Linked DNA regions of Runella sp. SP2. The protein of the gene in region 1 binds, or shares a complex with, the protein of each later gene. Links are inferred from orthologs where the notes say so. Each region holds a gene or a part of one and is shown in the gene's direction. Other genes may lie near its edges.

Region 1 (16,744 bases):
TTAATACTGCCGACGTAGAAAGTGCGCCTTTTATTGCTACTGATAACAAAACGCTCTACTTTACGTCCTACGGCCACGCGGGCTACGGCGGAGGCGACATTTTTATCACGCGCCGATTAGACGAAAGCTGGACGAAATGGTCGCAACCTGAGAACTTAGGGCCCGCTATCAATACACCTCAATGGGACGGTTTTTTGAGCATACCAGCTTCTGGTGACTATGCCTACGTGAGTTCAATGCAAAATTCCATGGGTGGTGAAGATATTTTTCGTTTCAAGGTATATTCCGCCATTCGTCCCGAACCCGTAGCCATGATTTCGGGGAGTGTGTTGGATGCTGATACCAAAAAACCTGTGACAACGGAAGTAGTGACAAACTTGCTGAAAGACAATTCAAACGTTTCGAAAGTTGAGTACGACCCCGAAACGGGGGAATATAAAATTTTGCTTCCAGTGCAAGAATCGTATCGACTGAGCGCGGTGAAAGATGGTTTTTTTCCATTGGACGAAATCGTTGATCTTTCCAAAGACAAACGCTACCGCGACATCAAACGGAATATTTTATTGGTTCCTATCAAAGAAGGAAAGAAGATTACGCTCAATACGGTGGTGTTTGAGCAAAGTAAATTTGAGCTTGTACCCCAGTCACTGCCCGATTTGGACCGCATCGCCGAAATGATGAATAAGTACACCAACATGGAAATTTTGGTGGAAGGTCATACCGACAACCAGGGCGATTTTAACCTTAACATGGAGCTGTCGGATAATCGAGTGAAAGAGGTCAAGAAATACTTAATGGGAAAAGGAATTGCCGAGACGCGCATCCAAATTAAAGGTTGGGGCTCCACCAAACCCGTCGCCAGTAACGAAATCGAAGAAACTCGTAAGAAAAACCGCCGAGTGGAGTTTACGATTCTGAAGGTCTGAGGTGTTACTAAACACAGAGTAATATAGTTGTTTGCTTGTTCCGTTATTTTGGGACGAATATAGTTTAGCGTCTCTGACGCTTTTTTTGTTTAAAATAAACAGAGAGTGGGTAAGAATAAAATGAAAAAACTATTGCCTTTAATTTTTGTTCCAGTTGTTTATGTTACAAAAGTTAACGCCCAAAAAAAGGACTTAGGTAGTTGGAACATTATAAACGTGAAGTACAATGTAAGCGATAAATGGAGTGTATTTGGAGAGGCCCAGCTACGGTCTTTGCTGTTTTATAATAACTTCCATTACTACGAATACAAGGGTGGGGTTACTTATAAAATTCATCCCAATGCAATGCTGACATTGGGGGCGGGTAGTTATCAAACCTACGCAGAAGGGGGCAACTTTGTGTTGCCAAAAAACAATGATGAGTTCCGAATTTGGCCCCAAATAGTTGTCAATCAATCATTGGGAAAGCTAAAAGTAGAACAGCGGTACCGTGCTGAACTAAGATTTACCATCAATGGGTACCGTAATCGATTCAGGTACAGATTGGGGCTGGCTTATCCGTTTGGAAAAGAAAAAAATGGCTACAAACCTTTCCAAATTAGCTTGAGCAATGAACTGTTTTTTACCGATAGAGAACCCTATTTTGAAAGAAACCGAGTGCAGGTTGCGCTCAATCTAAAGCCGTCCAAATCTACAGTCCTACAAGTTGGCTATTTACACCAACTTGATTACAAAATAAACGATGAAACTGGTCGTGATTTTTTGCAGATTGGGTATTTTATTGAGATAAACTAAAAAAATATAAATTAAGTGGTTTTACAGCATTTTATCGATTCGTAATTTTTTCTACATGTCACAACCACCCAAACGTGAACTAAAAGAGTATGTTGCCGTTGGTCATACCGAAGCCGAAAACCACTTCCGAACGCAACAGTCGCAGACCCAATTATCCTCCAATTCTTTCGATACTACCCGTACCCTAACGGAGTTTTTGTGGCACAATGTCTTTGGTTTTGCTTACCATTATCTTAAAAGCCGTTTTGGAAAGCGTCATCCCTACCAAAGCTATCCCCAGGGTGACGATAATGGCATTTTCCGAATGGAAGAAAAAAATGGCTTAACCCAACTTGCGTTGCTTTCAGATTGGGCATCAGATACCCCAGAATCCGACGCTGTGGGAGCAGTAGTGGCATCGCACTCACCTGACTATTCGATTCACTTGGGCGATATTTATTTTGTCGGTACACCCAGCGAAGTAGCTGCCAATTTTACGAGCCCCAAGGCATCTTGGCCACGCGGGAAATGGGGCAGTTTGGCCTTGTCGGGAAACCACGAAATGTATTCCAACGGGGACGCTTTTTTCAAGTATTTACTCCCCACGATGGGGGTTCGAGAAGGGGATTCGGTACGGATTCAGAAAGCGGGATTTTTTTGTTTGGAAAATGACCACTGGCGCGTTATTGGGCTAGATACGGGTTATACGTCGGTGGGGCGCCCGTTTTTAGAAGTGCTTTCACCCCCCGATTGTCATTTTCGAAAAGAACAACTTTCGTGGCTTCGCGAACAAGTGCAATTAGGAAACCCCGCCGACCAACGTGGTATCGTGTTTCTGAGTCATCATCCTCCTTTTTCTTCGTTTCGTAAGTCGTTTCCAGAGCCCGCCAAGCAGCTTTCCCAACTTTTGGGCGATGCCGTGCGTCCTGTTATATGGATATGGGGGCACGAGCACCGAATGGTGGTATATCATCCTAAACAACTCACCAACTTAACTATTAATGGTCGGTGTATTGGGAACGGAGGGATGCCTTCGGAAATTGATGAACCGAAAAATAACAAAGAGGCGATTGCCTTTTATGATCAGCGAAAACGTACTACATTACGGCGCATTGACGTCGGTTTCAACGGATTTGCCTGGCTAACTTTCGACCGAGAACATCTTTCTATGGAGTACCGTGACATTAACGATACGTTGGTTTACAAAGAGGTTATTCGGGTTAAAGAAGGTAAACTTGAGTTTTTGTCAATCAAATAAAAATTGGAAAACGTATGAAAAAATTACATTTCCTTGTACTCATCGGCATAGGGCTGGTACTGGGGTGCCAATCTGGTGTGGATGTCAATGAACCCCCTGCGGGAGCACCTGCGTTCAGCGGGGAAGCTTACCGCCCGATTTATGCTTCTGAAAATGAGGTGAACCAAGTAACAACCGAAGCGCCGCAGCCGTTGAAAAAACCTGGAAAAATCTACGTTCGAGGTAATTATTTGTTTATCAATGAACAAGGTAAAGGGATTCATTTGATAGACAACGCCGACCCACGAAACCCCAAAAAGATGTCGTTCATCAAGATTTGGGGGAATGTTGACATGGCAGTGAAAGGAAACTTCTTGTATGCGGATAGTGGTCCTGATTTTGTGGTGCTCAACATCGCAGACCCCGCCCAAGTGAAAGTAGAGAAACGAATCAAAAATGCGTTTCCGTCTCCTTTGTATCCGCCCTATAATGAGACTTATTTTGAGTGCGTAGAACCTTCTAAAGGTGTTGTGGTGGGTTGGGAAAAAGTGAAAATGAATCGTCCTAAATGTTTCCGTTAAGCAATCGTTATGAAAAATTTTAACTTAGCTACCCTTTGTGCGCTCTGTTTTGCAGTAGCCCTTGGCTGTGCAACCGACAAAAGTGCTGACGTGAACCCTAACAGTCAAACGGGTACGGGCGGTTCGATGGCCCGATTTGCCATTGTGGGAGATGTGCTTTATTGCGTCTTACCCGACAAACTACAAGTGTATAATATCGCTAACCCAACCAATCCTGTGTCGGCAAAAACTATCCCTTTGACGGTGGGTTTGGAGACGATTTTTCCGTACAAAAATGCCCTTTTCATCGGGGCAAATGCTGGGATGTACATTTTTGATAACCAGCAGCCTGACTCTCCTGTGTTGTTGTCGAGCTATTTTCACGTTCAAAGTTGCGACCCCGTGGTGGTGCAGGGCAATTATGCTTATGTTACGCTCCGTGGTGGCTCGGGCTGCCGAAGAGTGGCAACCGCTAGTACGTTGGACGTGGTTGACGTCACTGATTTGAAAAGCCCAAGGTTAATCAATTCCCAAACGATGGAATCGCCCTACGGTTTGGGCGTTATTGGCGAACAACTGTTTGTATGTGAAGGTGATCGGGGAATGAAAATTTTTGACCTAGTTGACCCCAAACAGCCTAAATTGAAACACGTCATAGGAGACATTAAAGCGTACGATGTGATACCCACGAGCAAAAGTTTAATTGTGACGGGCGACGGCGGCTTGGTTCAATACGGCTTGCAAGAGAGCGGTAAGCTGGAGGTGTTGAGCAAATTAGCCATTGAACCGTAACACTAATAGCATGAAAAAACTTAGCTTGTACTGGCTCTTTTTGTTTAGTTTAATGGGCAAAACGCTTTGGGCTCAAGACACACTTCGTCCCAAAGTAATTTTAAAAACAGTTCCCACAACCCTCATAGACCCCGATAATACGCTCACACTTGGGGCAGAAATACCGATTGCAACGCGTTGGAGTATCTATCAAGAAGCTGGTTGGGGTAATGCGGCCCTGAGTCCTTGGGAAGATGGGAAAAAGTTTGCCAGCAAAAATAATTTCCGATTCCGAACCCAAGGCCGTTATTATTTTTCTGACCCTTATTCACAGCGAGGAAGCTGGTATTTGGCTGCTGAATATTACCGAAAAGAGGTTTTTATCAAAGAAAATCGGGCATTGGGCAGAGATTGTAACCCCGCAACGGGGGGATGTGCTTATTTTGAAGAAGGGCTCGTGAAAACCCGCCGTCGGGTTTCGGCTAGTCACGTAAAAGCTGGTTATCAGGTAGTTGTGCCAAGGCGTTTGGTGATTGATTTGTATCTTGGAGGCGGATTTCGTAAACTCTTGGTTACCAACGATGCTGAGGAGGGAACTATAAACAACTGGTTTTGGAATCGAGACTTATTTAATTTTCGTACCCTTCGCCCAGGCAGTTACGAAACTACGCCTTCAATTACGGGCGGATTTAGTTTAGGAATTCTTCTAGGACAACGAAACCCGAAAGCATTACCTTTGCGTTAGCAAAAAAAGAGATACTGCTAACAGACAAAATAGGATAAAAATGCAAACCTACGAATACAAAGTAATTGAGGTAAAACCTGGAGGTTTTTGGGGAACAAAACTTGACCCACAAGACATTGAAGATAAGCTCAATAGCATGGCAAGCGAAGGATGGGAGTTGGTAAATTCTTTGGATATGAATGCTTATGAAGGAATGACTTCTAAAATTGTCTTTATTTTTAAACGTGCAAAAACTTTCTAATGGTTTTTCAGCAAGAACCTATTTGTGCCTTGGCGACTCCGTCGGGGGTAGGAGCCATTGGCGTTATTCGGGTGTCAGGAGAAGGGACATTTGCGGTCGTCAATAAACTTTTTAAGGGCAAAGACCTGACAAAAGTTGATTCCCATACGGTTCATTTTGGAACCATTCGTTCGGGCAACGAAATCATTGATGAAGTTTTAATCGCCGTTTTTAAAACGCCAACTTCGTTTACCAAAGAAGATACGGTCGAAATCTCTTGCCACGGCTCAGATTATATCATTCGCCAAATTTTGAAGCTCCTCGTTCAAAATGGCGCACGGTTGGCGCGTCCAGGGGAGTTTACGCAACGCGCGTTTCTCAATGGGCAGTTTGATTTGGTGCAGGCTGAGGCTGTAGCCGATTTGATTGCTGCCGATTCGGCAGCGAGTCACCGCACGGCCTTGAACCAACTTCGGGGTGGATTTTCAAAAAAATTGGCATTTCTGCGCGAAGACCTGATTCATTTTGCCAGCATGGTAGAATTGGAGCTGGATTTTGGCGAAGAAGATGTTGAATTTGCCAATCGGGACGATTTACGGGCGTTGATAAATAACCTTCAAACGACCATCGCACCCCTCATTGATTCCTTCGATTATGGAAATGCTCTTAAAGAAGGGATTCCCGTGGCCATCATTGGGGCGCCGAATGTGGGGAAATCGACGTTGCTGAACGCGCTTTTGAACGAAGAAAAAGCCATTGTGACGTCGATTGCAGGAACCACCCGCGACGTTATCGAAGATCTCCTTTACCTAGATGGTATCAAATTCCGAATCATTGATACGGCAGGTATTCGTGAGACGGTTGACGTGGTGGAGTCAATTGGGATTGAGCGTTCTAAAAAAGCCATGAACCAAGCCGACGTGGTGGTGCTGTTGTTTGATAGCCCAGAAACCTACGCCGAAGTGGAGCAGTTGGCGGAAGGGCTAGAGGAGGGAAAAAAAGTGTTGTGGGTAAGGAATAAAGCGGATTTAACCTCACCCAACTCTCTCCTTTCTGGAGAGGGCTTAACATTACTCCCTTCTCCAGAAAGGAGAGGGGCAGGGGGTGAGGTTAAAACAAAATCTCAACTTCTCGTCGAAGAAGGATTTAAACCCATGAACTATAAAATCCCGCCCGAAGTCTTGGAGAATGCACGAAATTTGCGTCAAAGAGAAACGGAGGCTGAACAATTTTTGTGGGAAATCCTGAGAAACAGAAAGTTAAATAATCTAAAGTTTAGGCGTCAGCATCCTGTTCAAGAGGGTTTTGTGTTGGATTTTTATTGTGCAGAACATCGGTTAGCTATTGAACTGGATGGCGGGATTCACGAAAATCCTGAACAAAAGGCGTATGATACGTTAAGAACGGATGAGCTAAATAAAATTTACGGAATAACCACCCTCCGTTTTACGAATGAGCAAGTTCTGGATAAAATCGATACGGTTTTAGAAGAGATTATAAGGTTAACCTCACCCAACCCTCCGTTGGACGGCCCCGTCCTTTCTGGAGAGGGCTTAACATTACTCCCCTCTCCAGAAAGGAGAGGGGCAGGGGGTGAGGTTGAAATCCACATTTCCGCCAAAACAGGTACGGGCATCGAAGACCTTAAAAAAGCATTGGTCGCAGTGGCAGTGGCTGCCAAAGCCGCTGACGATACCGTGGTGACCAATTTACGCCATTATGAACACTTGGTAAAAACGCAACAAGCCCTATCGGACGTTCTGAATGGCCTTGCGATAGGAATTACGGGAGACTTTTTGGCACAAGATATTCGTTTGGCATTGCACCACTTGGGAGAAATCACGGGTCAAATCGCTACGGATGATTTATTAGCCAATATTTTCAGTAAGTTTTGCATTGGAAAGTAACAATTTTTCTATTTTACACTTCACTATAATCCATGACCCAAATGAAGTTTTTGTTTACCCTCTTACTGGTTGGTTTGGTGCAGCTATCGATGGCGCAAACCCCTAAAATCAATGAAGATTCTGTCTATATACGCCAGCATTATACCAAAATGGAACGCATGGTTCCGATGCGCGACGGTGTTAAACTTTTTACGTCGATTTATGTTCCCAAAGACATTGCAAGCGGGAAAAAGTACCCGATTATGCTTAATCGGACTCCTTATAGTGTCGCACCCTACGGAGATACACTCTACAAAACTTCCTTAGGGCCGTCGATGCTATTTGCGCGCGATGGGTATATTTTTGTTTACCAAGATGTCCGTGGGAAATACATGTCGGAAGGCAGTTTTGAAGCCTACCGACCTTTTATTCCGAATAAGAAAAACGCAACCGACAACGACGAAAGCTCCGATGCCTACGATGCGATTGAATGGTTGGTGAAAAATATTGAAGGTAACAACGGCAAAGTGGGGACTTGGGGAATCTCGTCGCCTGGTTATTATTCAACCATGACGACCATTGAGTCCCATCCTGCGCTTAAAGCAGCCTCCCCGCAAGCCCCTGTGACCGACTGGTTTATGGGTGACGACCGCCATCACAACGGCGCTTTCTTTTTGATGGGAACATTTGCTTTTATTTCAGGTTTTGGTGCGCCACGTCCCGTCCCTGCACCCAAAGCTCGCCCTGCTTTTTCGGCCTATGGTACGCCCGATGGCTATGACTTTTACATGAAATTGGGGCCATTGAAAAATGTTAACGAGCGGATTTTTAAAGGCGAAAACCGCATTTGGAATCAGTTGATGGAAAACGAAACCTACAACGAGTTTTGGCAGTCGCGCACGCCTGTTCCACATTTCAAAAATGTAAAACCTGCCGTAATGGTTGTTGGGGGCTGGTTTGACCAAGAGGATTTGTACGGGCCGTTGAAAGCCTACGAAGGTATTGAAAAAAATAGCCCATCCTCGTCGAACCGTTTGGTGATGGGGCCGTGGATTCACGGAGGTTGGGCGCGCGGAAAAGGCGAGTCGTTGGGGCACATTCGTTTTGGCTCAGCGACGAGTGAGTTTTACCAAAAAAACATTGAATTGCCTTTTTTCAATCACCATTTGAAAGATGCGCCCGATCCTAAATTACCCGAGGCATACATTTTTGAAACGGGTGCTAACCAATGGCGTACCTACGACCAGTGGCCGCCCAAAAATTCGGTAGAAAAGAAATTGTACTTCCACCCCGACGGTAAACTTTCGTTTAACCCAACCCCCGAAAGTGTTCAAAAAGGAAAAGAACCCGCGTACAACGAATACACCAGCGACCCAGCGCGGCCTGTGCCTTATACATCGGAGATTCGGGTGATTAGAGGTAGTGACTTTATGTACGAAGATCAGCGTTTTGCCTCGCAACGCCCCGATGTATTGGTGTTTGAGTCAGACGTGTTAACGGAGGACGTTACGATTTCGGGTAATGTTTTTGCTGACCTTTTTGTATCAACAACGGGAACTGATGCCGATTTTATTGTAAAATTAATCGACGTCTATCCTGGCGATGCGCCAAACGACAGCCCCGAGAATCCCCGTAAAGCGATGGGCGGTTTTCAATTGTTAGTGCGTGGCGAAGTAATGCGCGCTAAGTTTAGAAATAGCTTTACCACTCCAGAACCGATGAAGCCTGGCAAAATTGAACACGTAAAGTTCGATATGCAAGATGCGGCGCACCGTTTCAAAAAAGGCCATAAAATCATGGTTCAGGTGCAAAGTAGCTGGTTTCCGTTGGTTGACCGTAACCCCCAGAAGTTCTTGAATATTTACAAAGCAGAAGCGAGCGATTTTCAAAAAGCAGTACATAAAGTATTTTGTTCGGGAAATGCCTCCTCGTACGTCGGAGTTCGGGTTGTGGAATAAAAAGATAATTGTTTGAATTTTACAAGCATCCGTTTGATTCAAACAAGCATCCGTTTGTAACCAACTTCTACTTTTGCATTGTTAATTTTCAATCAAAAGTTAAAAACAAACGAGCTATGAAGTACAACTTGTTAGGAAACACAGGACTGAAAGTATCGGAATTGTGTTTAGGTACCATGACCTTTGGAGGCAAAGGAATGTGGACTGCCATTGGTACGTTGCCACAAGACGAAGTAAATGCCTTGGTGAAAGCCTCGGTAGAGGCGGGGATTAATTTTATTGATACGGCCAACGTTTACAGCGAGGGCCTTAGCGAAGAAATGACTGGCAAGGCCATTCGTGAATTGGGCTTAAATCGCGATGAATTGGTGATTGCTACGAAAGTACGAGGGCGCATGGGCGCGGGGCCTAACCAAACGGGTTTGACTCGCAAGCACATTTTGCAACAAGCTGACGAAAGCCTCAAACGCCTCCAAATAGACTACATCGACTTGTACCAAATCCATGGGTTTGACCCCGTTACGCCTTTGGAAGAAACCTTGTCTGCGCTGGATATACTGGTTCAGAGCGGGAAAGTTCGCTACATCGGTTGCAGCAATTTGGCGGCTTGGCACATCATGAAAGCCTTGGGGATTTCGGAGCGTAACCATTGGTCAAAATTCGTTTCTTTACAAGCTTATTATACGATTGCAGGTCGTGATTTGGAACGCGAAATTGTACCGTTGCTTCAAGACCAAAAAGTAGGCTTGATGGTTTGGAGTCCGTTGGCGGGCGGTTTATTAAGCGGGAAATATGGTCGCCACGAAACACCCGAAGATGCTCGCCGCGCCAATTTTGACTTTCCGCCTATCAACAAAGAAAAAGCCTATGACATCATTGAAGTGATGCGCGAAATAGCTACCGAAAAAGGAGTAACCGTAGCTCAAATTGCGCTTGCTTGGTTGCTGCATCAACCTTCGGTTTCTACGGTTATTATTGGCGCTAAAAAACCAGAACAGTTGGCCGACAACATCAAATCGACCGAGGTGAGTCTAACCGCCGAAGAATTGGCACGTTTGGATTTAATCAGCAAATTACCTGCTGAATACCCCGCTTGGATGATTGAACGCCAAGGTGCTGATCGTCGATAAACCATTGTATTGTATTTGAGTAATTAAAGAAAACAGCAATGTCAACCGTCGAAACCCTAGAAGAATTTTATCGGCAAAAATATGCGACGCTTCCTGAAGTCCATCCCAACGACCCTGGGCATTTCAACGTATTTCGGGTAGAAGACCACGCGCCTACTCAAAAAGCGCCGCTGAAGTATGCGCGTCGAGAATTTTACAAAATTTCGCTGATAAAAGGGCATTTTGTGTATCACTATGCCGATAAAAGCTTGGAAGTAAACGGAGCGACATTGTTGTTTTTTAACCCCGAAGTTCCCTACACCATGGAGCATTTGGGAAACGAGCGTACGGGTTTTTTTTGCATTTTTAGAGGAGAATATTTTAGCGACCACCTCCGAAATAGTTTGCGAGAATTGCCCATGTATGCCCCTGGAGGAAAGCCTGCTTACATGCTGGACGAAGCTCAGTTTCGCAGTTTTGGGGCGATTTATGAAAAAATGCTCGAAGAAATTCAGTCCGATTATCGTTTTAAAAACGACCTCATTCGGAACTACATTATGGAAATTATTCATAATGCGCTGAAAATCCAGCCCTCCGAAAAACTGTATCGGAACATTGATGCCAATGCGCGCATTACGAATGTTTTTATGGAACTGCTCGAACGTCAGTTTCCCGTTGAGCCTACTACTCAAAAATTCCAATTGCGCTCTGCCAAAGACTTCGCCGAAAAGTTGAATGTCCACGTCAATCACCTCAATCGAGCGATAAAACTAAGTACGGGAAAAACGACCACCGAGCACATTGCCGAACGATTGATGGGGGAGGCCAAAGCGATGTTGCGCCACACGCATCGGAATGTGTCCGAAATCAGTTACTCATTGGGGTTTGAAGAGCCTGCTCATTTTAATCATTTCTTCAAAAAACACGCAGGAATGACCCCTACGGCGTTTCGGGCGTAGAGGGAGTTAAAACATCTTAGTGGGTACTGCCTGTGCATTAATCCTTTTTTTGTTTTTTACTTTTTTATCTGCAAAGTATTTTGATAGGGCATTTTCTTCTTCTTTAGTTAATCCGCCCTGACCACCGATAAAATCGGGTTCTATGATTTGTTTTTTCATAAGTTTGTGTTTTTGAAATATTTATTAATTAGTTTGAGGGCTGCCGTCGTTTCAATAATCATAATACGTCCCCCAAAATGGATGGCGCCAAGAGTTTTTTCGTAATGTTCAATGAGTTGTGATTTTGATAAAAACGAAATATTGCCTTCGTGTCCTCTTTGAAAAGATAGACGGCAAGCAAAAGCAATAGTTTTCAAGATAAGTACTTGGTTTTGTGCCTCATAGAGGCTTAACATTTGTAGAACAATGAGGGTTTGTCCGATTTGGTGTGCCGTAGGTACACTACTTGTAAGCGATGTTGTGTACCTACGGCACACTAAAATAAGAAAATAGGTCTCTATAACTACAAATAGGTAGTGCCTATAGGCACATTTTTTGATAAGTTCGCGTACAGTTACTATATTTTAAATAGAGTTGGTTAACTTATCTATCAAGAAGTCAAGCTCAATATGTTGTCTCTTGTTCACGAAATGAATTTACTAAAAATTTTTTGGCTCTACAAGTTTTAAACTAATACACGAATATAGCCATTTTATACTTTCTTCAACAAACCCCATGCCTTTAGGTTGGGAAATGCAAGTGTTGAACAATTATATAGCCCTAGCCTGAAGGCGTGGGATTTTAGGATGGATATAATTTAGCAATCTTTACAGTTTGATAATTTAGCCATTTATTCTTCAATGAAACTCTTTCAACAACAACTCCAATTAAAACCCCGTAAACGAGGCTTTCATCTCATAACTGCCGAAGTTTTGCAGGCTTTTCCGCAACTGCGCGAAATCTCCGTAGGAATGTGCCAAGTATTTATCCAACACACGTCAGCATCGTTGACCATCAATGAAAACGCAGACCCTACGGTTCGTCAAGATTTTGAAACGTTTTTTAACAAGGCCGTCCCAGAAAACGACCCCGATTATCGCCACGATTACGAAGGTTCTGACGACATGCCTGCGCATTTAAAAGCTTCAATGTTAGGTGCTTCGGTGCTGATTCCCGTAAGAAATGGGCGTTTAGCGCTAGGAACTTGGCAGGGAATTTATTTGTGCGAACACCGCAACGATGGAGGTGCTCGCACAGTAATGATAACCGCTTGGGGAGAGTAAAGCGCTTATTTACAGTCGCATAAGTCGCGGTCAACGTACGTTTTTTTGCCACTGGCCGTGAGGTAATAACAGCCCCCACTTTTGCCAATATAGAGAGAGTTGCCGTTATAAACGCTGCATCTGGTGTCAACATTAATGGACGTGCTGCGGTAGTCAAATCGTGCGTTTTGGAGTGCCGATTGGGTAGAAGAGGGGAGACTGCTGAAAAAATCCATGCCCGTTTTTCTCTCCAATTCGCTCACGGTTGTGATATAGCGAATCCAGCTTGTGTTCTTGACCGTACTGTTTTTGTTCGGGAAATCGACGGCAATTACGGGCGTGGAGCTATTGATTTCATTTACCGACGCATTTCCTGGCAATACTACGATGATTTTATACACCCGCGCAGGGACATTGACCACATCGTCGAGCTTCGTAGCAGTGCCTTTGCTTCCTTCGCCACCTGTGCCATAGGCACCTGCTGTTATGTACAGTTTGTAGCCTTTCTCGACTAATTCCCGACTAAATTGTTCCAAGTGCTCCCACGCTTCTCGGTTGAGGTCGGGCGCTTGTGGAATCATATTAGTCATCAAAAAAGTGCTCGAATTGCTACTCGTCGAATTGGTACGGTCGGCCGACGGGCACAAATGCCCACGGTCAAATCCTGAACTTGAATAGTCGCTGGGTTTTATTTTAGGCCAATCTTGCGGCAAAGCTTCGTCAGGACGGAAATCGTTTTGGCGGTCAATCGTTCCCAACCATTTTGGCGACAACTCCCACGCTACCCAGTTGGCATGGCCTTTGGAACGGTTGTACGAAAGCGCAAATTGGGGTTTGTTCAATAAATAATTGTCGTACGACGAAGGATTGGTTTGGGCATTACTTGGATTTCCAAGGGCTAAATGCGGACTTTGGTTGGTAACAGGCGTGTAACCTGGAGCACAACTTGATACAACAACAGCTACCAGCGCAAGGACAGCCAACGAACGGAAAAGATTCATACAAATAAATTTTACAATAAATTCGACCCCAAAGGTCTTATTTTTTTCACGGCACACAAAAAACGAAGGAATAACTCTTTTATTTGTACACTTCATCTAAACTTACTCTCCCAATGCGCTTGATTTGTTTACTTCTATTTTTAAAAATAACCACCTTATTTGCCCAAACAAAGGGTGCTACCCCTGCTTCCATTGGGATAGTAGGCGACACGGCCGATGTCACCGTCCCGACCCAAACGGGCTTTGTGTTAGGAGGCGGAAGTACCGATGTCAAAGAAGCTTTGCAGTGGATGATTGAACATGCCAAAGGCGGCGATGTCGTCATTATTCGTGCCAGTGGCGCTACGGGCTACAATGATTTTATTTATGGCTTAGGTGGAGTCAATTCGGTAGAAACATTGCTGATTAACAACCGAGAATTGGCGTTGAATCCCGCTGTTGGACAGCGAATTAAGCAAGCCGAACTTCTTTTTATTGCGGGTGGTGACCAAGGAAATTATGTAAAGTTTTGGCAAGATACCCCCGTTGAAGAAGCCATCAATTATTTGATTCACGTCAAAAAAGCACCTATCGGTGGAACGAGTGCGGGTTGCGCTATTTTGGGGGAAGTAGGTTTTGCCGCGCTCAACGACGGTATCAACTCGGAAGAAGCCCTAACGAATCCTTTTCATCCCAAAATGACACTTTTAAACGGCGGTTTTATTGATATACCAATCCTAAAAAACACCATTACCGATACTCACTATAGCAACCGCAGTCGGCACGGGCGGCATTTGGCTTTTTTGGCTAGAATGAAACAAGATTGGGGAATGAAGGCCAAAGGAATTGGGGTTGATGAAAAAACTTCGGTGTGCATTGATGAAAAAGGCATTGCCCGTGTCTTTGGGAGTCAAGCAGCTTATTTTATTATGGCCAACAAAAAAAAACCAGAGCGCTGCGAATCAGGACAAAAACTGACGTGGAACCGTGGCGGAAAAGCCGTAAAAGTGTATAAAATCCCCGCGACCCTCAACGGAGACGGGCGCTTTGACCTAAACACTTGGAAACTCCCCAAAGGCCAAACGTGGACGTACTGGTTTGCTAACGAAGGCACAATAACCGAATAATCAGCGTGCATTTAATCTGCGCCCATCTGCGAGAAAAAAATAAACCCATGAAAAAGATACTCCTAGCATTATTATGCCTGACTCAGGGCTTATTGGCCCAAACCTCCAACGAAATCCGTCTGATTATTCGCTCGGACGATATTGGATTTTGTCACACGGCTAACGACGCCTGCATGAAAGTCTATACCAATGGAATCAGTCGTTCGGTTGAAATCCTCGCCACCGCCCCGTGGTTTATGGAAGCCGTGAAAATGCTTAAAACCCAGCCCAATTACGACGTCGGCGTGCATTTGTGCTTGACGAGCGAGTGGGAAAACTTAAAATGGCGTCCCTTAACGTCAGCTCCTTCGTTGACGGACGCCGACGGGTATTTTCCGCAGTTCATTTGGGAAAACAAAAAATTAAGAGACAGCCCCTATTTGCTTCAAAAAACCATCAACGTAGCTGAAGTAGAACGCGAATTTCGGGCGCAAATCGAACTCGTCAAAAAGCATTTGCCGTGGGCAAGTCACTTATCGGCGCACATGGGCTGCACCAACGCTACCCCCGAGGTAAAAACGATGGTAGAGCGTTTGTCGAAAGAATATAATTTACCCATTCAAATGCCAAAAGACGTTCAGTACGTTCGTGGGTTTGGCGGGGCCGATAAATCGCCCGAACAAAAGGAAAAAGATTTGGTTGAAATCCTCAAAAACCTCCCCGCAGGAACGCACTTTTTGGTCGAACACCCAGGTTATGATTCGGGAGACATGAAAGGCGTAGGACACGTGGGCTACGAAAACGTCGCCTACGACCGCGAAGGGGTGACGCGCGCTTTTACGAGTGCTGAAGTAAAAAAAGTCGTTGCCGAGCGTGGTATCAAACTTATAAGTATCAAAGAGGCAATGGCGGGGAAGTAATAAAAAAAGAAACTGTCTAAAAAGGGGGCGCTGGAGAGCGCCCTTTCTTTTTAAGACAGTTCTTGTATATAGAAGGGTTCGGAATGCTAGTGCTTGTTCAGTACGACAATATTTTCGGCTTCGTAGGTGCCGCCTTCAGTTTGTAAGTGATACACTTTGTCAACGGTTCGGAAAGCTGGAGCAATGTTGGTCAATTCAGCCGTCAGGTACCTTCCTGTAACCGCGTCTCGAACAAAGAGCCAGTCGCCTTTTTGCAAGTTTTCTACGCGTTTTTCACCCAGCAGCGTCAGTACAGGATGGTTGGGCGTTACTTCCAAAGAAAGCAAACCACTTTCATTGCGCGTACTTACCCACGCTTGCCCGTTGGGACGAACAAGCAGGCGCGTAAGCGAAAAAACGCCTTCATTGACAACCACTTTTTCAACCCGATTGGCACTTATGCCCGTAATTTCATCACCAACTTTAATGCCCGAAATTTTCCTTTCGGTACCATCCACGAGGTTGACAAAAGTCTCGGCAGGAAAACAAAATTCCTGAGGATGAGCCAAAGCGCTGTTTGTGCGAGGTGTAGCTTGGCCTAATGCTAAAGCAAAACAGATACCTAGTCCGTCGTTGGTGAGGCTTTGGGCTTTTAAGTCAGCTAAGAAATTATCCTTGACCGTTTTAGACGAAGTTTCGTTGGGTAAAACGAGCGTTACGAGGCGGTTTTGCGACGAATACACGACCAGTTGTCCAAGTGCGCTTTGGCCAGTACGTTCCGAAATGTCATAAAACGACACCTTGTGTTCCACGCCATCGTTAAACTGAAACGACTGCGGGGTTTCGTGCTGACGATAGGAGAGGCCGTGGCTCCGAAAATGTTTTTTTGGGGAGCCACTACGAATCTCTACGGTTTTTGCTTTATCAAATTCAGCCAAAGTCATTCCTTGCTGCCTTTCCTGAGCAAACGTTGCCCAACTGACAGCGACTAAAACAAAGGGAATAAATCTCATGACTTTTTAGCTGACCGATTTTGCAAAAGCATCTTTAAAGGCTTTCATTTCGTCCATGGTTCCGATGCTTACGCGGCACCAGTGTTGTTGGTCAAAAAACCAACTTTTAACACTGACGCCCTCAGCCATCATTTTTTGAAGGAGCATCGGCCCTTTCATTTTGATGGGAAATAAAACGAAGTTTGCTGATGAAGGTAAATAACTGTATCCCATTGAAGTAAGGCTGTCGCAGAGGAATTTCTTAGATTCAATGGTGTTTTTTAAAACCATGTCCTGAAATGCTTTGTCTTTAAAAGACGCAGTTGCCGCCGCTGCCGAAGTGGTAGAAACGGTAAAGCCGCCCGAGCAGAATTTGCGTAA
Region 2 (11,866 bases), 3.5 Mb from region 1 along the record:
GGCCTGCCACGCCGTTGGTGTGCAAGGAAGAGATGTAAAATCGTTGTTTGAAACCATGCAGCAAACGTTTGATTCTGATACGAATCAAATTATTCACTTGCTTCCACTCAAGTTTTCGGTTGGAGAACAGCACGAAATTATTGACCCTGTTGGGCATACTGGACTTAAATTAAGCGGTGATTTTAAAATCATTACCGCAAAAAAATCGGCGTTGCACCAAATCAAAGACTCACTCCAAAAAGCGAACCTTTCGGTCAATGAAGAAGATGGTTTTTCGGCTTCTCCACTGGCTTCTGGCTTGGCTATTCTTTCCGAAGACCACAAAAGCCTAGGGGTTGTACTTGTTGATATTGGCGGCGGAACTACCGACATTGCCATTTATCACGATGGGTTATTATGTCATACTGTAGTCTTACCTTTTGGAGGCAATCACATTACGAACGATATTCGCGAGGGCTGTCATCTTACCCATGAAAGCGCTGAAGAAGCCAAAATATTCCTTGGCGAAACCGAGCCAAAAAACTGTTCACTCAACACAATGTTGGTTATCCCAACTGCCGAAGGTATTCCACCCATCGAAATTGTAGCACGAAATGTCATTTTGATTGCCAGAGCTAGATTGCGTGAAATCGCCGCTTTAGTTCTGTCCGAAATCAAAAAAGCAGGATATGAGCACAAATTACGTGCAGGAATCATATTGACGGGTGGGACGTCAAAAATTAAGGGAATTGAGAGCATTTTTCGAGAAATCACAGGAATGTACGTTCAGATTGGCTCGCCAAAAAACCTCGAACGAAGCAATAGCGCGCTTGATTCGCTTATCACTGACCCATCTTACACTACAGCACTAGGGTTGGCCTGGTCTAGTGTAAAACCACTCGATAAACGAATCGAAAAAACAACGGTTAGTCCTGAGCCAGAGCAAAAAAAACCAAGCAGTAGCTGGTCTATCCCTGGTTTTCGCAAAAGCACGTCTCAGGAATCAACCATTAAAGAAATCAGTACCTTTATTTGGAAAGGTCTTACCCAAGATGACATCAAAGGACACGACGATTATTAATAAAGGCCAAAATATCCCTACCTAGTTTGTTTATTTTTAAGAAAATATGGTTTTTGCACGAAAAAACGTTTTTGAGCACGACTACGAGTTTGTTATGGAAGAGTCAACCCACTTAGACGATGCCCCTATCATCAAAGTAATTGGTGTAGGAGGGGGAGGTAGCAACGCCGTCAACCACATGTATAAAAAAGGCATCAAAGATGTGGTGTTTGTGGTATGTAATACCGACAAACAGGCGTTGATGCGTAGTCCTATCAATAACAGAATTCAATTAGGAGCCGATAGTCTCAAAGGCTTAGGAGCAGGAACTGATTCTGCTACTGGCCGCAGCGCTGCAGAAGAGAGTATTGAATATATTCGTCAATTGATGCAACCTCCAACCCAGATGGTATTTATTACTGCTGGTATGGGGGGAGGAACAGGTACTGGTGCTGCTCCTGTCATTGCAAAAGTGGCCAAAGAAATGGGGATGTTAACCGTTGCGGTTGTAACTGCCCCTTACAGCCACGAAGGCCGTATTAAGAAGAACCAAGCCATCGATGGTATCAATGCCCTCAAAGAACATTGCGACACTGTGCTGGTGATTCTTAACGACGAATTGGCTAAGTTATACGGAAAATTACCGATTCTCCGTGCTTACGAGCACGCTGATAACGTTCTCTCAAACGCCGTAAAAAGTATTGCAGAAATTATCACCGTCCACGGAAGTGTCAACTCCGATTTCATGGACGTCAAAAAAGTACTTCAAGGTGCTGGTACGTCTGTGATGAGTTCTGCGGTTTCATCGGGCGAGCATCGGGCTGAATTGGCGATTGAGGCCGCGCTTAACTCTCCACTTCTCAACAACCGTGACATTCGTGGTGCCAAACGTATTCTTGTGACGCTTGCTTCAAGTACGCAAGAAGAACACATGGCTACGCTTGATGAGCAAATGATTATTACTGACTACATCGAAGGACTCATCGGAGACGAAGCTGACATGTGTAAAGTGGGTATTATTTTTGATGATGCCCTTGGTGATCAGTTGTTGGTGACAGTTATTGCGGCGGGTTTTGAAGACTCTCACTTGCCGTTTAATTATGACACAAGTGTAAAGCAGCGAAAAGAGCCCGTTCAACTACCATCGGTTTCTGATACCATACAGAGAAATACTTCGTTACCCCCTTCAACAGAGCGTAAGACAACGGAGTATAATCCAAGGCAATCGACAGCGACTACTAGCAATTCACCTATTTCTGTATCACCGCAAAAGCCAGAGGTGAAAGAAGCAAAAATTGAGGTAACAAAGCCTGTGCAAGAGCTGCCAAAGGTGGAAGTACAACAAACCCAGCCGCCAAAACCTGCCTTTGAGGAGCCACCAAAACCGCCGAAACCGCCAGTTGTTGAAAAAACACCTGAAGAACCACAGGAAGACCCCGAAATTTTGCGTCGCCTTGTGCACGATATTTCCTTTGGAAAATATTCGGAGAAAGAACTCGACAAACCTGCTTTCCTGCGTCAAAACGTTGTTTTATTCCAAAAACCAAATTCACCTGACGAAGTGTTCATTCAGATTGTTTTAGACAAGCACAAAAGGTAAAATGGCAGGAATTGATTCGATTCAAAAAGATTTATACTCCCTAGGCAGCCCCGAAAAGGCTGCCTTTCTTTCGCGCTTTTTTAAAACAGGGAAAGGCCAATATGGAGAAGGAGATTTATTTTTAGGCATTACCATGCCCGAAATACGGTCTGTGGTTGCAAAATACGCGTACCTGTCTATTTCAGAATGGCAAGCGCTTCTTATTAGCCCTTATCACGAAATTAGAATGGCTTCTTTGATTGGTTTAATGAAGCATTTTCAGAAATCAAAAAAAGACCCCACCGCTCAGAAACAAATTTTTGATTTTTACCTTACGCACCTTGATTACATCAACAATTGGGATTTGGTAGATGTCACCTGCCGCGATATTGTTGGTGCTTATTTATTGAAACAAGACCGCAGCATTCTTTATGACTTGGCACAACGCCCTCATCTTTGGGCGCAACGCGTGGCAATGGTATCCACTTGGTATTTTATCAAACACAATCAATTTAGTGACACCTTGCGTATTGCAGAGCTTCTATTATCTCATTCTCACGATCTTATCCACAAAGCAGTAGGGTGGATGTTGCGCGAGGTAGGAAAACGTGACGAGCTTGTCCTTGAAGAGTTTTTAGATACCCATACCCAACAAATGCCTCGAACCGCATTACGGTACGCTATTGAACGTTTTCCTGAGTCAAAACGCAAGTATTATCTATCACTTTGACACATAGATTGATTTCTTATGTATCTTTGGCGCGGCCTTTAAAAGGCTCAAAACACTATTGAGTTTGATTATCAGCGTCTTATCTAAACTCAATGTACACAAATCAAAACTCGAATCTAACTCATGTCTTGGTTTACTAGAAAAGAAAGGGGCATTCAGACGCCCACCGAAATGAAACGCGAAGCTCCTGATGGGCTTTGGTATCAGTGCCCTAGCTGCAAGCATGTTATGCACACTCGCGAACATAAAGTCAATGCTTATACGTGCGTAAAATGTAATTATCACGAAAAAATTGGTTCGGAAGCCTATTTCTCAGTTCTTTTTGACAATGCAGAATACACCGAACTCGATGCCAATATGCTCTCGGGAGATCCTCTGAATTTTGAAGATACAAAGAAGTATCCCGATCGTATCCGTGACACCGTAAAGAAAACAGGATTAAAAGATGCCGTGCGTACCGCTTATGGGAAAATGGATGAGCTCGACATTGTGGTAAGTTGCATGGATTTCAACTTTATTGGTGGTTCTATGGGCTCGGTAGTAGGAGAGAAGATAGCCAGAGGGATTGACCACGCATTGCAAAACAAAATGCCGTTTTTGATGATTTCTCGCTCTGGTGGCGCACGAATGATGGAAGCAGGCTATTCATTAATGCAAATGGCAAAAACTTCGGCCAAGCTTGCGCTCTTGTCGGAGGCAAAAATTCCTTATATATCTTTACTTACAGATCCCACTACTGGTGGTGTTACGGCATCCTATGCCATGTTAGGTGATTTTAATATTGCCGAACCTGGCGCACTTATTGGATTTGCGGGACCACGTGTTATTCGCGAAACCATTGGTAAAGATTTGCCCAAAGGTTTTCAAAGTGCAGAATTTGTCTTAGAACACGGCTTCCTAGATTTTATCGTCGATCGCAAAGATTTAAAAGATAAGCTTGCGAGTTTACTACGAATGCTTCAATAAACTCCCACTTTCTGGAAAGTATAAAGCTTTCCAGAAAGTTTTATTGCACCCTATGCGTCTTGTATCCCACCCTGTCTTGTGTAATTACTATGTGACGTATCGCTGTAACGCCGCTTGTAGTTTTTGTGACATTTGGGAGCGACCTTCACCATACATAACCCTCCAAGAAGCCAAAGCTAATCTTGCTGCCCTGAAACGATTAGGGGTGAAAGTCGTTGACTTCACAGGAGGAGAACCATTATTACATCGTCAGCTTGACGAGCTGCTAAAGGAATGTAAACGGCTGGGTCTGTTGACTACCATTACCACCAACTGCCTGTTATATCCTAAATATGCCAATCGCCTTCGGGGGTTGGTTGACATGCTCCATTTTTCTCTTGATTCTCCTGAGCGAGACGAACATGATTTATCCCGAGGGGTAAAATGTTTCGACAAAGTCATGGAGTCTATCCAAATCGCGAAGTCGTTGGGAGAGCGTCCAGACATACTTTTTACCGTTTTTGAGTCGAATATTCACCAGATAGAAAAGGTTTGGCAAGAAATATGCAAACCTCACGGCCTTGTACTTATCCTAAATCCCGTCTTTGAGTACAATAAAGTGGGCTCACAGCTGTCTCCAGCGGCATTACAGCAGCTTAGGCAGTGGGGAAAAAAAAGCAATGTTTATCTCAATGATGCCTTCATTCAGTTACGTCTTGATGGTGGAAACCACACAGATTCCCCCATTTGCCTTGCTGGTAGTACTACCATTGTCATTTCTCCTGAAAACAAACTCGTACTACCCTGTTATCATTTAGGGCTGAAAGAATTTGCGATTGAGAATAATTTATATGAGCTATATCTCTCTGACGAAGTTCAAAAGTTAGTCGCACTAGAAGGCCGTCTTCCTGCTTGCGAGGGTTGTGCCATCAATTGTTACATGCAACCGTCTTTTGCCGTGACTATCAATAAATATTGGTGGAAAGCTCTTCCGAGCACCCTCAAATACAACAGAATCAAAGGGACGTGGAAACAACTCTTTTGATACTTCCCTTATTCTTCCTTAATTTTGTCTTATATTATTAGAAGCTAACTCATTAATTTAGAGGAAGTAAGGTTACTTTTACTCTGCTTTTTTAGTGTTTTAGCATCCCGTTTTAGATACTCATTTTCGCCCAAATGTCTAGGGAAACCATGCTTTCTAGCAACAAAATACGCTGGTTTTCAGTAATTTACGGGCAAAACTGGGTTATTATCGAGCATATTATAGTAGAACTACGACCAATATTCAATCCTCCCAATGATTCAATTTTTCAACGAAGACGTGGATTTTAAAATTCCTAATCCGCGTAAAACAAAGACGTGGCTCAAAGACATCATTGAGTCCGAAGGGTTTGAACTGAACCAATTAAATTACATTTTTTGTTCTGACGAGTACTTACTTAGCGTAAACCAGCAATACCTTAATCATGATTTTTATACCGATATTATCACTTTTGATAATTCAGAAGAAATAGAAGGGATTGTTGAAGGAGATATTTTTATCAGTATCGACAGAGTAAAAGAAAATGCCGAACAATTATCAAAAACCTTCAAAGAAGAATTATTAAGGGTACTTGCTCACGGTGTTCTTCATTTAGTGGGATATGACGACCACGAAGATGAAGACGAATTAGTAATGAGACAAAAGGAAGATACATACATTGCCACCTTTCCGAAGTCTTAAATCTGACTCTTTACAAAAATGTTTCATGTGAAACATTTTTAGATTTTCCACAAAACAGTACATTTTCACGACATTTGATTAATTAAACAAAAACTTTATGTTTCCAGAATACGACGTGATTGTAGTAGGAGCGGGGCACGCAGGTTGTGAGGCAGCGGCGGCAGCGGCAAACATGGGCTCCCACGTTTTACTCATCACAATGAATATGCACACGATTGCTCAGATGTCGTGTAACCCAGCAATGGGCGGTGTAGCAAAAGGGCAAATTGTACGAGAAATTGATGCACTTGGAGGACAGTCAGGAATAATTAGCGATAAAACCATGATTCAATTCCGAATGTTGAATCGCTCAAAAGGGCCCGCAATGTGGTCGCCAAGATGCCAAAGTGACCGTATGCGTTTTGCGGAAGAATGGCGAATGACATTGGAACAAACCCCAAACGTGGACATCTGGCAAGACACAGCGAAAGAAATTATTGTAAAAGATAACAGAGCTGTTGGGGTAAAAACCTCACTCGGCGTGGAAATTACCGCGAAGGCTGTGGTGCTAACCAACGGTACATTCTTAAACGGATTAATCCATATTGGCGAAAAACAATTTGGAGGAGGTAGGGTAGGGGAGAAGGCTGCCACTGGAATCACCGAACAACTTATTCAATTGGGGTTTGAGTCAGGGCGAATGAAAACAGGTACGCCACCTCGCATAGACGGTCGTTCGCTAGACTATACAAAGATGGAAGAACAGCCAGGCGATGAAATCCCAAGCAAGTTTTCTTATACCGACACCCCACCCCTTACCCATCAAAGAAGTTGCTGGATTACCTATACCAATGAAAAAGTACATGGTGTTTTAAGAACTGGGTTCGACAAATCACCCATGTTTACGGGGCGGATTAAAGGGCTTGGACCGCGTTACTGTCCATCAGTAGAAGATAAAATCAATCGTTTTGCAGACAAAGACAGTCACCAAATTTTTGTAGAACCCGAAGGCTGGTCAACCGTAGAAATGTATATCAACGGTTTTTCGACATCACTTCCAGAGGATATTCAATACAAAGCCATTCGACTTATACCAGGTTTTGAAAATGCAAAAATGTTCCGACCAGGGTACGCCATTGAGTATGATTATTTCCCCCCAACTCAACTAAAACTCACCCTAGAAACTCACTTGATTGGTAATTTATTCTTTGCAGGTCAAATCAACGGAACGACAGGGTACGAAGAAGCAGCATGTCAAGGACTCATTGCAGGAATCAATGCGCACCAAAATGCGCACGAGTTAGATGCTTTTATTTTAAAAAGATCCGAAGCATACATTGGTGTATTGATTGATGACCTCGTTAACAAAGGGACGGAAGAACCGTACCGAATGTTTACCTCTAGGGCAGAGTACCGTACTTTACTCCGCCAAGACAATGCCGATATTCGACTCACGGCATTAGGGCATAAGATAGGGTTGGCCAGCGAAGCACGTTTAGTTCGTGTACAAGAAAAAATTGCCAATACCGAGGTAATTTTAGAAGAGCTTCAAAAAGTGAAAGTAACGCCCAATGAAGTAAATCCGATTTTGGCAGAGATAGGTACGTCTCCTATTCGAGAAAAACAGCCCCTGTATCAATTGCTAAAACGGCCTGATGTAGAAATCGAAGACATCAAAAAACTCAGTGAAAGCTTTGCCACATTTTTAAATGGCTTTAATGAAGAGTCGGCAGAACAGGCCATGATAAAAGTGAAATACGAAAGCTACATCGAAAAGGAAAGATTAATGGTCGAAAAAATGAACAAGTTGGAAGACCTCGAAATCATCCCCAATTTCGATTATGACAAAGTCCCTGCGCTTTCTTTTGAAGGCCGACAAAAACTTAAAACCATTAGACCGCACACTTTGGGGCAAGCCTCCAGAATCAGCGGAGTTAGTCCTTCAGATGTTTCGGTTTTATTAATCCACATAGGACGCTGATTTTTATTGATTACCAAAATAAAAGGGGGCTTTCAAAGCTCCCTTTTATTTTGGTAGAAAGTCGTCAAACAATAAACTCATTTTAAAAGATGTTAATTTGCAAGGGCTAACAAAAGCCCTTTTTATTTTTGTTAAAAATTTCGCCCAACACATGAGTTCCTTCGACATAAAACAGTTAGTAAATACACTTCGAATTTACAGTCTGCTGACGGCTGCTTTTTACTTCTTACTACTAGGTTGCTCTCAACCCATTTCTCCAACGGGAGGAAAACGAGATACAATTCCGCCAAAGTTGATAAAGAGTATTCCTGAAAATAAGCAAACCAACTACAAAGGAAAAACCATTGAACTTGAATTTGACGAGTACATTGTAGCCGAAAACCTACAGCAAAAATTGTTGGTTACACCCGACCCAGGCGAGTATGAGTACAAAGCCAAACCAACGAGTGTTCGGCTTGTATTTAAAAAATCATTGGATTCAGCCAAGACATATTCGTTTTCGTTTGGGGATGCTATCAAAGATTTTAGCGAAAAAAATCCTGCTAAAAATTTACGACTCGTGTTTAGTACAGGGATTGGTATCGACTCTGCACTCGTTAGGGGAGAGGTGAAAGATGTACAGACCAACAAGCCCATGATTGATGTTTTGGTTGGCCTCTACCCACATTCGGATACACTCAATATCGAAAAAATGAAGCCAATGTATTTTACACGGTCTGATAGTTCGGGAAGGTTTAGTATCGAAAATATTCAGTCCAACCTTTATCGACTTGTAGCTTTCGATGACAAAAACCGTTCATTTACCTACAATCCGAAGACGGAGAGGATTGCATATTTAAGAGATAGCCTCGTCATTAAAGATTCTACGCAATTCTCAGGCGCTTCCCTCAAGCTGTTTTTAGCCAATACTACCCCTGCAAAAGTAAAGGGAACCATCCCACGAACTTATTATTATTCTATCAATTATGACAAAGGATTTGTGGATTATAAAGTAAAATTTGATAATCCAAACGACTCCATTCCCTACCTTCAGAACGGTCCAAGCGAGTTGAAATTCTTCAATACCAAAAGTAGGAAAGATACATTAGTGGCAAAAATTATGATTCGAGACTCCGTAGGACTCACTTTTGAACACGTTCAAAAAATCAAATTTCGAGAAGCTCGAAACACAGGAAAAAATAGCGAAAGCAATAGAGAACCGTTTGATATGAAAGCCAGTCACCAAGACAATGACCCAATCGAACCTCGATTATTTACTTTAAAACTCACCTTCAATAAACCCTTAGCAGAGGCTAGGTTGAACCAAATTCAGTTGGTAAGCGATAGCCTCAAAACCGAACAGCTACTTCCTAGCGATTATACATGGGAAAATAATAAAACAATCCTTACCCTTACCCACCAAATTTCAGCCCGTAAGTTATTGAAGGTAATCCTTCCCAAAAGCACTTTTTTTAGCGTAGAAAATGACACCATTCCAGAGCGGATATATAAACTTCCCATCATGGAAGAAGAAGAATATGGTATGTTAGAAGGCGAAATTAAGGGAGCTAAGCAACCATTTATTATAGAGTTATTGGACGAGAAATTTGAGGTCGTCAAAACATCCACAAAACCATCATTCCAATTCAGTTACTTAAAACCAGCCCTATATAATATTCGGGTCATTGTAGATGAAAACCAGAATGGGAAGTGGGATACGGGCGATTTTAAAACCCGAAAATTGGCCGAACCCATTCTTTTTTATCCTGATGTCATCAAAGTCAAGAAAAATTTTGTCTTGAGTGGTATAGATATAGACTTATCCACAAAATAATTCACAATTCACATACAATGTGGAAAAGCTAATGCGCCTCTTGGCGCATTTTTTGTACATACTCAAAATGAGCGTAGGTAGGTTTTACTTTGTGAAACGTCATTTTCACAAAAAAGAACATTTGGCGGAAAAAATGTTAACAACATTGTGGATAACTGTTTTCATTCACACAATTTAGTGGATAATCCGGGGATAAGGGTGTCGATAACCTTTTTGAATTGTGGAGAATTATTTGTCCACATCCACTGTGTGGGAATCTACACAGGTTTTGCACATCATTTCAAGGTGTTTTTCACACTGAATTTTGTGGACAAATAGTCATCCACATCGTTGATAAGACTATCCACAATCCACGGCAAAATGTGAACAATTGTTTATTTGCTTGAAAAACAGTAATTTCAGTTGTGGAAAAAAATAAAAACAAGTGGATAACCTTATATTTTATTCACAAAAGCGTTTTAGAATAAAGTGGAAAACTTGTGAATAGTTTTGTTTTCCACTTATCCCCGGCCTTAATTAACTTTAATAGTTTTAAAAATTAATGTTTATTGTTTTTATAATGGGAAAAGAAAAAGTGTGTATAACCCCAAATCGGGTGTGGATACTACTCGTGGGGCTAGGCTTGTGGTTAATGACCAGTGTGGCTTATGCGCAAAGCGACGCTGACTTAGCGGATGCCTATTTTCAAAAAGGAGAGTGTGATAAAGTCGTTGCGCTTTATCAAAAAATATTACGCAAAGACTTCAACAAGATTTATCTGAGAAGGTATGTGAGCTGTTCAATTAAATTGAAGGATTTTGAAGAAGCGGAAAAGTTTTTCAAACGCCAGCAAAAATCAGACGCTCGGTTTGGCTATTTATATACGCTCTATTGGGGACGCATGCTCGAACAAACGGGACAAATGCCCCAAGCAATGCAGAAATACGATGAAAGCCTAGCACAAGTGCCTTCTAAGGACATCAATGCGTATAAAGAACTCTCTGATGAGTTTCGGGAAATAGACAACACAGAAGCGGCGATAGGGGCCTTACTGAAAGGACGTGCTGCGGCGGGCAACGAATCTATTTTCAAAATGGAGCTGGCGTCATTGTATGCCCAAACGGGAAAGACCGAACAAATGATTGAAGAATTGCTGAGTCTTGGTTTGGCCATTCAAAACAAAGAAGTGATTCAAAACTATTTGCAAGATTTTCTCAAAGAAGAAAAAGACCAAGCGAAATTTGAGAAAGTATTGTATGAAAAAATTCAGCGGCACCCAAATGAAACTTTCTATGCTGAGATGCTGATTTGGTTTTTTACCCAGAAAAAACAATTCGGAAAAGCATTCATCCAGGAAAGAGCACTTGATAGAAGGCTCAAATACAACGGAACAAAAGTTTTTGACTTAGGAAACTTGGCGCTGCAAAACAAAGATTACAACGCGGCCATTCAATCATTCGATTATCTGATCAAAGAATATCCGCAAGGGCAGTTGTATCCTTATGCACGCCGTATGGTGATTGTGGCCAGAGAAGAACAAGTGAAAAACACGTTTCCGATTGAAAAACCAAGCGTGCGTAAACTGATTGATGATTATCGAAAATTATTATCGGAGTTGGGACAAAACAACCGCACCTTAGAAGCGATGCGCAGCATGGCCAATTTATACGCGTTTTACATGGATGACAAAGATTCGGCCATTGTGGTGCTTCAAGATGCTGTTAAAATTGGACGTGCTGAAAGTGATTTTATCGACAAATGTAAATTAGACTTGGGAGATATTTATTTGTTGAAAAATGAGCCTTGGGAATCCACATTGCTGTACTCTCAAGTGGAAAAGTCACAAAAAGAAACCCCTCTTGGGTATGAGGCCAAACTTAGAAACGCACGACAATTTTATTATACGGGCGATTTTGAACTGTCGAAAGCCTTACTGGACATCCTGAAAATGGCCACATCCCGCGAGATTGCGAACGATGCAGGCTCGTTGAGTCTATTAATTCAAGATAATACGGGTTTAGATACCTCAGAAGACGCGATGAAGGAATATGCGTCGATTGACCTGCTTTTGTATCAGAATCAACCAGAGCTTGCG

The links.
Region 2: the proteins of mnmE (region 1) and mnmG are in contact, whole or in part, in a solved structure (PDB 9HIP), measured with the Escherichia coli proteins. The link is inferred for Runella sp. SP2 from one-to-one orthologs.

Annotation. Positions count from the first base shown.
Region 1 is NZ_CP031030.1:2,295,871-2,312,614, reverse strand. The notes cover bases 4,785-7,696. They hold mnmE (tRNA uridine-5-carboxymethylaminomethyl(34) synthesis GTPase MnmE), read left to right. Parts: upstream 4,785-5,253; coding sequence 5,254-7,140; downstream 7,141-7,696. Other genes in these bases: DTQ70_RS09740 (CocE/NonD family hydrolase), read left to right, coding at 7,182-7,696; DTQ70_RS09750 (DUF4177 domain-containing protein), read left to right, coding at 5,054-5,254; DTQ70_RS09755 (DUF3575 domain-containing protein), read left to right, coding at 4,785-5,013. In the rest of the region: DTQ70_RS09780 (OmpA family protein), read left to right, coding at 1-926; DTQ70_RS09775 (DUF2490 domain-containing protein), read left to right, coding at 1,143-1,721; DTQ70_RS09770 (metallophosphoesterase), read left to right, coding at 1,777-2,958; DTQ70_RS09765 (hypothetical protein), read left to right, coding at 2,973-3,518; DTQ70_RS09760 (LVIVD repeat-containing protein), read left to right, coding at 3,528-4,289; more of DTQ70_RS09755, read left to right, coding at 4,300-4,784; more of DTQ70_RS09740, read left to right, coding at 7,697-9,077; DTQ70_RS09735 (aldo/keto reductase), read left to right, coding at 9,194-10,207; DTQ70_RS09730 (AraC family transcriptional regulator), read left to right, coding at 10,246-11,145; DTQ70_RS30660 (hypothetical protein), read right to left, coding at 11,152-11,304; DTQ70_RS09725 (hypothetical protein), read right to left, coding at 11,301-11,501; DTQ70_RS09720 (secondary thiamine-phosphate synthase enzyme YjbQ), read left to right, coding at 11,985-12,407; DTQ70_RS09715 (DNA/RNA non-specific endonuclease), read right to left, coding at 12,413-13,387; DTQ70_RS09710 (cyanophycinase), read left to right, coding at 13,501-14,493; DTQ70_RS09705 (ChbG/HpnK family deacetylase), read left to right, coding at 14,541-15,392; DTQ70_RS09700 (Hint domain-containing protein), read right to left, coding at 15,479-16,384; DTQ70_RS09695 (histidinol-phosphate transaminase), read right to left, coding at 16,391-16,744. UniProt on the Escherichia coli protein: Exhibits a very high intrinsic GTPase hydrolysis rate. Involved in the addition of a carboxymethylaminomethyl (cmnm) group at the wobble position (U34) of certain tRNAs, forming tRNA-cmnm(5)s(2)U34.
Region 2 is NZ_CP031030.1:5,846,655-5,858,520, reverse strand. Bases 5,618-8,547 are described here. They hold mnmG (tRNA uridine-5-carboxymethylaminomethyl(34) synthesis enzyme MnmG), read left to right. Parts: upstream 5,618-6,116; coding sequence 6,117-7,979; downstream 7,980-8,547. Other genes in these bases: DTQ70_RS23525 (Ig-like domain-containing domain), read left to right, coding at 8,131-8,547; ybeY (rRNA maturation RNase YbeY), read left to right, coding at 5,618-6,019. Also shown: cell division protein FtsA, read left to right, coding at 1-1,060; cell division protein FtsZ, read left to right, coding at 1,155-2,639; DTQ70_RS23550 (DNA alkylation repair protein), read left to right, coding at 2,641-3,348; accD (acetyl-CoA carboxylase, carboxyltransferase subunit beta), read left to right, coding at 3,472-4,314; DTQ70_RS23540 (radical SAM protein), read left to right, coding at 4,367-5,338; more of ybeY, read left to right, coding at 5,594-5,617; more of DTQ70_RS23525, read left to right, coding at 8,548-9,792; DTQ70_RS23520 (tetratricopeptide repeat protein), read left to right, coding at 10,388-11,866. UniProt on the Escherichia coli protein: NAD-binding protein involved in the addition of a carboxymethylaminomethyl (cmnm) group at the wobble position (U34) of certain tRNAs, forming tRNA-cmnm(5)s(2)U34.